2 regions of the Cryobacterium soli genome follow, and region 2 is predicted to be linked to the other one. Evidence: riboswitches for the same ligand, from Rfam matches in the RefSeq annotation. Region 2 holds a riboswitch; the other holds the start of a gene.

Region 1 (4,406 bases), 1.3 Mb from region 2:
TCGAGGGCGGGCTCATTCGCAACGAGGCGGGCGCGTTCATCTGCCGCGACCAGCGCCTGCGCATCGAGAACAACTCGACCGACTGGACGAACGGTTTCACCGACAAGCAGGAGATCACCATCCCGCTGAAGAACGGTGAGGGCGGCTTCATCGCCTCCGCCGACACCCTGGCCCGCCTCGAGGGCGAGGGCCGGGTCATCGCCCGCTACCTTGACGTGAACCCGAACGGCTCGCTCAACGACATCGCCGGCGTCACCAACAAGCGTGGCAACGTCGTGGGCCTGATGCCGCACCCTGAGCACGCCGTGGAACCCGGCTTCGGCCCCGACACCGCGCTGGCCATGCGCAGCGGCGTGGACGGCCTGGCGTTCTTCACCTCGGTGATCGAGCGCGCGCTGGTCAACGCCTAGGTTTCTGCGCCTCTGTTTGACATGAATTGCCCCGGTGCGCCGGGGCAATTCGTGCGTTAAGGGACGACTCGGTGGTGGGTGTGGGGCCTAGACGGCGCTGGAGGGTTCCCAAAGGTTGATGCCCAAGTCGACGGCGTGCTCGTCGATCGCGGCGATCTCCTCATCGGTGAAGACGAGATTGTCGATCGCGGCGATGTTCGTCTCCAGCTGGGTGACCGACGACGCACCCACGAGCGCCGAGGTGACGGTGCCCCGCCGAAGCACCCAGGACAGCGCGAGCTGCGCGAGCGACTGGCCGCGCGCATCCGCGATCTCGGTGAGGGCACGGATGCGCCCCACCGTCGCCTCGTTCACCATGTCGTGGCTCATCGACCCGGCCTGCGACGCGCGCGAGCCCTCCGGCACCCCGTTGAGGTAGCGGTCGGTGAGCAGCCCCTGGGCCAGCGGGGAGAACGCGATGCAGCCGACGCCGAGGTCGTCGAGGGTGTCGAGCAGGCCGTCTTCGACCCAGCGGTTGAACATCGAATAGGACGGCTGGTGGATCAGCAGCGGCGTGCCCAGATCGGCCAGGATCGCGGCGGCCTGCCGGGTGCGCTCCGGTGAATACGAGGAGATGCCGGCGTACAACGCCCGGCCGCTCGTGACGGCCGTGTGCAGCGCGCCCATGGTCTCCTCGAGCGGGGTTTCCGGGTCGGCGCGGTGGGAGTAGAAGATGTCGACGTAGTCCAGACCCATCCGGTTCAGCGACTGGTCGAGGCTGGACAGCAGGTACTTGCGCGAGCCGAAGTCACCGTACGGCCCCGGCCACATGTCGTAGCCGGCCTTGGTGGAGATGACGACCTCGTCGCGGTGGGCGGAGAAGTCCTCGCCGAAGATACGGCCGAAGTTTGTCTCGGCGCTGCCGTAGGGCGGGCCGTAGTTGTTGGCCAGGTCGAAGTGGGTGACCCCGAGGTCGAAGGCCCGCCGCAGGATCGCGCGTTGCGTCTCAACGGGCACGGTGCCGCCGAAGTTCTGCCAGAGGCCCAGCGAGATCGCGGGCAGCTTGAGGCCGCTGCGCCCGGTGCGGCGGTACGGCATGGACTCGTAACGGGTGTCTGCGGGAAGGTACGTCATGACCTCATGCTGGCACAGCGGCCTGGCAGAGGTTCCATCCTTCGACGGATGCTCCGCTCAGGCGGGCCTGACAGGCTGGAGTCTGACCTGCCCGCCGATCACGCTTCCAGGAGTCCTCCCCGTGTCACCCCGCCTGCTCTACCGCATCCTGTCCATCGCCGAGGCGATCACCTGGACGATCCTGATCACCGCGATGCTGCTCAAGTACGTGTTCGCGCCGGGCGACTTCGGGGACGGCGCGGTGCGGGTGGGCGGCTTCGTGCACGGGCTGGTGTTCCTGGCGTACGGGATCACCGCTGTGCTCGTGGGTGTCAACCAGCACTGGCGTCCCCGGCTGATGCTCCTCGCCGTGTCCACCGCCGTGGTGCCCTACGCCACGATCCCGTTCGACCGCTGGCTCGAGCGCCGCAACCTGCTCGACGGCGGCTGGCGCCGGGAGGCCACGGACGACCCCCGGGACCACACCGTGGTGAGCCGGCTGCTCCGCGTCGGTCTGGCACGGCCGCTACTGTTGGCATCCGTTCTGGTGGTCGGCCTGGTCGCCGTCTTCACGACCCTGCTCGTGATGGGCCCGCCCGGCGGCGGCGCCTGACCTTCGCCGACACCGCGGCCAGCGCTCGACGCGGCCCGTTCGTCGTGCGCGGGTCACGCGCCGCTCCGCGGGTGGCGTGCCACGGGCGCAGTGGCGCCGTGCCCGCGCATCACGCCTGACCCGCGGCGTCACGCTGAACGCGCGAACGTCGCGACCGTGTATGGTCGGTGCTGTACACGGGAGTCCGGTAAGCCGGGCTGAGAGGAAGCTTCCTAAGCTTCGACCGTTGAACCTGATCTGGATCATGCCAGCGCAGGGAGAACGCACTCAACACCATCCCGTGCCCTGTTCACCGACAGAAGGCGCGACATGACACATCCCACCCCCACCCTGCCCGACCTGGCGCCGGCGGCTTTCACGCCGCTCGAATTCGGCGTGGGCGCTCGCATCACGCTTGCCGTGATGAGCGACCGCTACGCCGACATCATCCTGGACGCCATCCGGAGCACCGACACCGCCGGCCTCACCGTGGACACCGGTGTCGTGAGCACCTTCGTCGGCGGCGCCGAGGCCGACATTCTGCGCTACCTCACCGACCTCATCGGCGCGGCCGCGCGGAGCGGCCGCCATGTGACCGCCACCGTGCACTTCTCCCGCGGATGCCCCGGCGAGGTCGTCTGCGCCCTGCCCGGCGGTGCCGGGCCGCTGCGCAGCGAGATCCCCGCGGCGACTCCCGTGGGCATCATCGCCGCGGGCGAGTGGGCGCTGTACCCGCTCGACGACGGCGGCCGCCCCGGAACACAGCCCGACCACATGCGCGACATCTATGCCGCGATCGACTTCGCCAAGGCGAACGGCAGCTTCGTCGCGTCCGAGCACTTCGTGACGCGACTGCAGGGCGACCTCGCCACCGTGCTGCAGACGGCCGCGGCCGGCTGGATCCTCGTGGGGCAGAGCGTGCAGCACGTCACCAGTCACCTCACGCTGTCGATCAACAGCCCCTCCGCGCGCTGATCCGGCCCACGCCGGGCGCCGTCTGACCTGGCGGCAGAACACCCGCGGACCTCCCGCGTCGGCTCGGCACGTCCGATTCCGATTCTCTATTCGGCCACCGTGGCCGTTCCCGGCACGCCTCCGTGTGCATCCCCTGCCATCGTCTGGCACACCCCTCTTTCCCTCTCTCATGAAGGACACCACCATGCCTGCTGCACCCTCCTCCACCGTCGCCTCCACCGCATCCGCCACCCGCCCCATCCACCGTTTCACCCTCAAGGACCTCGTGCTCATCGTCGTACTCGGGGTGGTCTTCGGCTTCCTCTACTGGGCACTCGTGCAGGCGTGGACCGGGCTGTCGATCCTGCTCGGACCGGCGGGCGACCTCGCGCAGCACGTGCTGCTGGGCGGGTGGCTGCTCGTGGCGCCCATCGCCGTCGCCATCGTGCGCACCCGGTTCGCCGGGGTGATCGCCGAGGTTCTGGCGTCGGTCATCGAAGTCGTCTTCCTCGGTTCGGCGGTCGGGCCGATGCTCTTCGTCGCCGCCGCGATCCAGGGAGCCGGCAGCGAACTGCCCTTCGCGCTGCGCCGATATTCGTCCTTCGGCTGGGGTAGTTACGCGCTGTCCGGGCTGCTCGGATCGGGCTTCGTGTTCATCTTCTCCGCCTTCCGGTCCGGCTGGTTCGGCCAGGACCTGTTCTTCCTCCGATTGGGTATCCAGCTGGCTTCCGGCGTCATCCTGGGGGGTCTGCTGGCCAAGGTGATCGTGGATGCGCTGGCCAAGACGGGCGTGGTCGACAACTACGCCATCGGCCGCGCGCTGAACTCCTAGGCCGGGGCGTGTCCGACACAGGAGTGCCCGCCGCGGCTGTGCCTACTGGCGCTGTGCCGACTGTCGCTGTGCCTGCCGTCGCTGTGCCTGCCGCTGCTGTCCCCGCGGTCGCATTGCCCGCGGTTGCGTTCCGGGATGTCACCGTCACCTTTCCCCGGCAGGACCGCGCCGTGCTGCATGGCGCCAGCTTCACCATCGCCGCCGGGGAGCGTGTGGTGCTGTTCGGCCCGTCCGGGGCCGGCAAGTCCACCCTGCTGGCCACGATCACCGGGGTGGTACCGCACTCTGTGATCGCCCAGGTCACCGGATCGGTCACCGTGGCCGGCCGCGACGCCCTCGCCACCGAGGTGGTGGAGCTCTCCCGCCACCTCGGCGTGCTGCCGCAGGACCCGGACTCGGCCGTGTGCCTGCCCGGGGTGGAACAGGAGCTCGCCTTTGTTCTGGAAAACCGGGCCGTGCCACCGGCGGGGATCTCCGACCGCATCGATGCCGTCCTCGCAATTGTGGGCGCCGGCCGGCTGCGCGA
Region 2 (4,406 bases):
CATCGAACAGGTGCACACCGAGGCGTTCAGCAAGCTCACCGACGAACAACGTGACCTGCTCTTCCGCCAGCTCACCGACAACGCCATGGAGGGCGAACGCCCGGCCAATGCGGAACCGGCCACTCTGGCGAAGTCCGCCACCCGGGCCGAGCTGCGCCAGCCCGGCACCCTGGACCGCGCCTTCGGCGGCGACCAGGCCGGCGGCCGCCAGGGCCCGGGCTTCGGCAGCATGCTCGGCGCCTCCCTGCTCGGCACGGTGGCGGGATACGTCGTGGGCTCGGCGCTGGTCAGCACCTTCCTGCCCGACGCGGGCGGCGAAGCGGATGCTTCCACAGACGCTGGATCCGGGGATTCCTCCGGTGACTCCGGTGCAGACGCGTCCGCTGACCCGGGTTCCGACGCCGGCGGCGACTCCGGCGGTTTCGGCGACTTCGGCGGCGGCGACTTCGGCGGCGACTTCGGCTTCTGACCGGCCGTTCGGCCCCGTCCGGCCGCGCAACCGTTATTATCGAAGGTAGTTTCGAACCCCCGCGGCCTGGGCGGCAGAAAGGTGCGCTGCATGAGCAAGCAGGACGGCAGTGACCGGCAGACCACCGGGATCGACGTCGACGACAGCACAGCCACCATGCTGCACATCGACATGGATGCGTTCTTCGCCTCCGTCGAGCTGCTCGACCACCCCGAGCTCGCACACCTGCCCGTCATCGTCGGCCACCGGTCCGGCCGCTCGGTGGTGACGGCGGCGAACTATGTGGCCCGCAAGTACGGCGTCAACTCGGCCATGCCCATGGCGATAGCCCTCCGCCGCTGCCCGGCGGCCGTGGTGCTCGAACCGCACATGAGCCGCTATGCGGAGGTGTCCCGTCAGGTGATGGGCATCTTCTCCGACATGACCCCGATGGTCGAGCCGCTCAGCATCGACGAGGCCTTCCTCGACGTCGCCGGCGCCCGGCTCCTGCACGGGTCGCCTGCCGAAATCGCACAGAAGATCCGCGCCCGGGTCTTCGCCGAGACCGGGCTGACCTGCTCGGTGGGAGCGGCGTCCACGAAGTTCGTGGCCAAACTGGCCTCCGGCCGGGCCAAGCCCGATGGCCTGCTGGTCATTCCCGCCGACGACACGATCGGGTTCCTGCATCCGTTGCCCGTCGGAGCGCTCTGGGGCGTCGGTGCCACCACCGAACAGGCGCTGCTCGCGCTCGGTCTCCGCCACGTGCGCGACATCGCCCACGCGTCCCGCGAGACGCTCGAACGCGCCGCGGGGGTGGCCGGAGCGCAGAAGCTGCACGACCTGTCCTGGGGCATCGACCACCGCTCGATCAACCTGGAGCGCGAGGAGAAGAGCATCGGGCACGAGGTGACCTTCGAACACGACGTAACGGATGTCGCGCGGTTGCGCAGCGAACTCCTGCGACAGTCTGACGCCGTGGCCGCGAAGCTCCGTGGCAACGGTCTCGTCGCCCGCACCGTGGTGCTCAAGCTACGCTACGCGGACTTCAGCACCGTGACCAGGTCCCGCACCCTCGCCGACCCCACCAACGTGGGCCGGCGCATCTACGAGGAGGTCGCCGCGAGCTTCGATGTGCTCGCCGCGCGCGGCATCCGGGTGCGCCTCATCGGGGTGCGCGCCGAGCAACTGGGCACCGGTGACGGGTCGGGGCTCGGCCTGTGGGACGACGACGACGATTGGCGGGAGGCCGAACTGGCTGTCGACACGGTGACGGCGCGCTTCGGCCGGGGCATCGTGCGGCCGGCCTCCCAGCTGGGCGGGGGCAGCGCGCCGAAGCGGGACGTGCACCCGTTCGGCACCCCGGATGCCGGACCCGCCCGCCGGCCGGACCGGCACCAGTCCTGACATCCGCCCGCGCCATCCGGCCCTGTCTTCCTGCCGAAACACCCGGCCGTGGCGCGGTGGGCGCTTCCTGACCGGTTCGGGGGAGTGGGGGTAGCCTTTCAGCATGACTAATCTCGCCTTGAAGCTCGCAGAAAACGCTCGGTACATCGGTGTGCGGTCGGCCTACGGAGACCCCGTGCAGATCGAGGGCGTCACGATAGTGCCCGTCGCCCTCGTGCAGTACGGCTTCGGCGGCGGTGGCGAGGGCGACGACGCCGAGGGCGCGGCGGGCGGCGGCGGCGGGGGCATGGCCATCCCGATCGGTGCCTACGTGAAATCGGGCGGGGCCGCCCGGTTCGAGCCGAACGTGATCTCCCTGCTCGCCGTCGGCATCCCCTTCGTGTGGGTGAGCGGCAAGGCCATCGCGCGCATCATCCGCGCGCTCAAGCGCTAAGCCAGGGCCGGCACGGCCCTCGCGGGGGAGCGGAGACCGCCTCCCGCCGCTTCGCCGTGCCCGCAGCCGGTCTATACTCGAATCGAACACGGGAGTCCGGTGAACCGGGCTGAGAGGAAGCTACTTCAGCTTCGACCGTCGAACCTGATCTGGATCATGCCAGCGCAGGGAGGCTTCTCAATCCCGTGCCCTGTATTCATCTACGGAAAGGGCACGACCAGTGCATGCATCAACGAAAAGTCTGACCGCGTCGACACCCCGCACGCCTCGCGTGCTGAAATGGCGCGTCGTGGACATCGTCGTGGCCAGCGTCATCGGCGTCGCCAGCGGCGTCATCTTCTGGGCATGGGGACTGGCCTGGTCGCCGCTCAGCGCCCTGCTCGCCTTCACTCCCGGCCTGGAGGGACTGCTCGCCGGCGGCTGGCTGTTCGCCGGCGTTCTCGGCGGACTGATCATCCGCAAACCCGGAGCGGCCGTCTACACCGAGGTCGTCGCAGCGGTCGTCTCCATGCTGATCGGAACCCAGTGGGGATTCTCGACGCTGATCTGGGGCATCATCGAAGGGCTCGGGGCCGAGATCGTCCTCGCGCTCTTCCTCTACGCGAACTGGCGGCTGGGCGTGGCCCTGCTGGCCGGCGCCGGCGCCGGCGTGGCGGTCGGCCTGCTCGACACGACCTTCACGAGCTATGCCGCCCTCGACGTCGGCTACAAGGCCGTCTACATCGTGTCCGCCGTCGTGTCGGGCACCGTGCTCGCGGGCCTGCTGTCCTGGCTTGCCGTGCGGGGATTGGCCCGCACGGGCGCGCTCAGCCGGTTCGCAGCCGGTCGGGAGGCGAGCCGGGTCGGCCTACCGGGCCAGACCCTGTCGGGCCAGAACCTGCCGGACCAGGACGGGCCTGGCCAGAGCGCCCTGCGGCAGACCGAGACCCCGTCGCAGACCACGCGGTGAGGGTGGGCGGATGCCTGCTCCGACGCCGCGGGACGAGCGCATGACGGGCGCGAGGGTCACGGCCTCCGGCTGGGGCTGGCGGCACGCCGGACGCAGCCGCCCCGCGGTCTCCGGACTCGATCTTGACATCCGCCCCGGCGAGCGAGTGCTCGTGCTCGGACCCAGCGGCGCCGGGAAGAGCACTCTGATGCATGCCCTGGCCGGCGTGCTCGGTGACGACGAAGACGGCGACGAGACCGGCGAGCTGCTCATCGACGGCATCCGGCCGCGTCAGGCGCGCGGCCGGGTCGGTCTCGTGCTGCAGGACCCCGACTCGCAGGTGGTCCTGGCCCGCGTCGGCGACGATGTCGCGTTCGGCTGCGAGAACCTGGGTGTGCCCAGGACCGAGATCTGGCCGCGGGTCACGCAGGCCCTCGACGAGGTCGGGCTGGACCTGCCGCTGCGGCATCCGACCAGCGCGCTCAGCGGCGGCCAGAAACAGCGGCTGGCCCTGGCCGGGGTGCTCGCCATGCGACCGGGCCTGGTGCTGCTCGACGAACCGACCGCGAACCTCGACCCCGACGGCGTCGTGGAGGTGCGCGATGCCGTGCACCGTTCGGTGCAGGCCTCGGGCGCGACCCTCATCGTGATCGAGCACCGGGTGGCGGTCTGGCAGGACATCGTCGACCGCATCATCGTGCTCGACCCGGCCGGCGGCATCTTGGCCGATGGGCCCGCCTCCTCGGTGCTCACGGCGGAGGGCGCCCGGCTGGCGGCCGCGGGAGTGTGGATCCCGCGTTTCCCGCCCGCTCGTCCCCGGCGGCGCCCGCTGCCCGAGCGCACCGGCGAGGTGCTCCTCAGCACCGCCGGTCTCGTCGTTGGTCGGGTGCCCTTTGCCCGCCGGCAGCCCGTGGTGGTGGCCGAAGGGATCGACCTCGACGTGATGGCGGGCACCGCGACGGCGATCACCGGGCCCAACGGTGCTGGAAAGTCCACGCTCGCGTTGACCCTGGCCGGGCTCCTGGCACGGGCCGGGGGACAGCTGACCGCCACGGCCGCCTTGACGGCAGTCGCCGCAGGCGGCCCAGTGCGCGCAGCCGGCCGTGGACCCCTGCGCGGAAGCCTCCCGGGTGCCGACCCGCACTCGTGGCGCTCCCGTGACCTCCTCGAACGCATCGGCACGGTGTTCCAGG

Evidence for each region. A riboswitch is a leader RNA that binds a small molecule or an ion and turns the genes downstream of it on or off. The one in region 2 is predicted to bind thiamine pyrophosphate.
Region 1: it holds a riboswitch for thiamine pyrophosphate, as region 2 does, so the genes downstream of both, DOE79_RS14570 (YkoF family thiamine/hydroxymethylpyrimidine-binding protein) here and DOE79_RS00035 (ECF transporter S component) in region 2, are expected to answer to the same signal.

Annotation. Positions count from the first base shown of each region.
Region 1 is NZ_CP030033.1:3,137,035-3,141,440, reverse strand. Features, by position in the region: gene purQ (phosphoribosylformylglycinamidine synthase subunit PurQ) at 1-410, shown strand, start outside; gene mgrA (L-glyceraldehyde 3-phosphate reductase) at 498-1,523, opposite strand; gene DOE79_RS14575 (DUF3817 domain-containing protein) at 1,645-2,115, shown strand; TPP riboswitch at 2,282-2,391, shown strand; gene DOE79_RS14570 (YkoF family thiamine/hydroxymethylpyrimidine-binding protein) at 2,425-3,069, shown strand; gene DOE79_RS14565 (ECF transporter S component) at 3,254-3,880, shown strand; gene DOE79_RS14560 (ABC transporter ATP-binding protein) at 3,949-4,406, shown strand, end outside.
Region 2 is NZ_CP030033.1:2,501-6,906, forward strand. Features, by position in the region: gene DOE79_RS00020 (hypothetical protein) at 1-469, shown strand, start outside; gene dinB (DNA polymerase IV) at 560-1,852, shown strand; gene DOE79_RS00030 (hypothetical protein) at 1,956-2,285, shown strand; TPP riboswitch at 2,364-2,474, shown strand; gene DOE79_RS00035 (ECF transporter S component) at 2,575-3,234, shown strand; gene DOE79_RS00040 (ABC transporter ATP-binding protein) at 3,245-4,406, shown strand, end outside.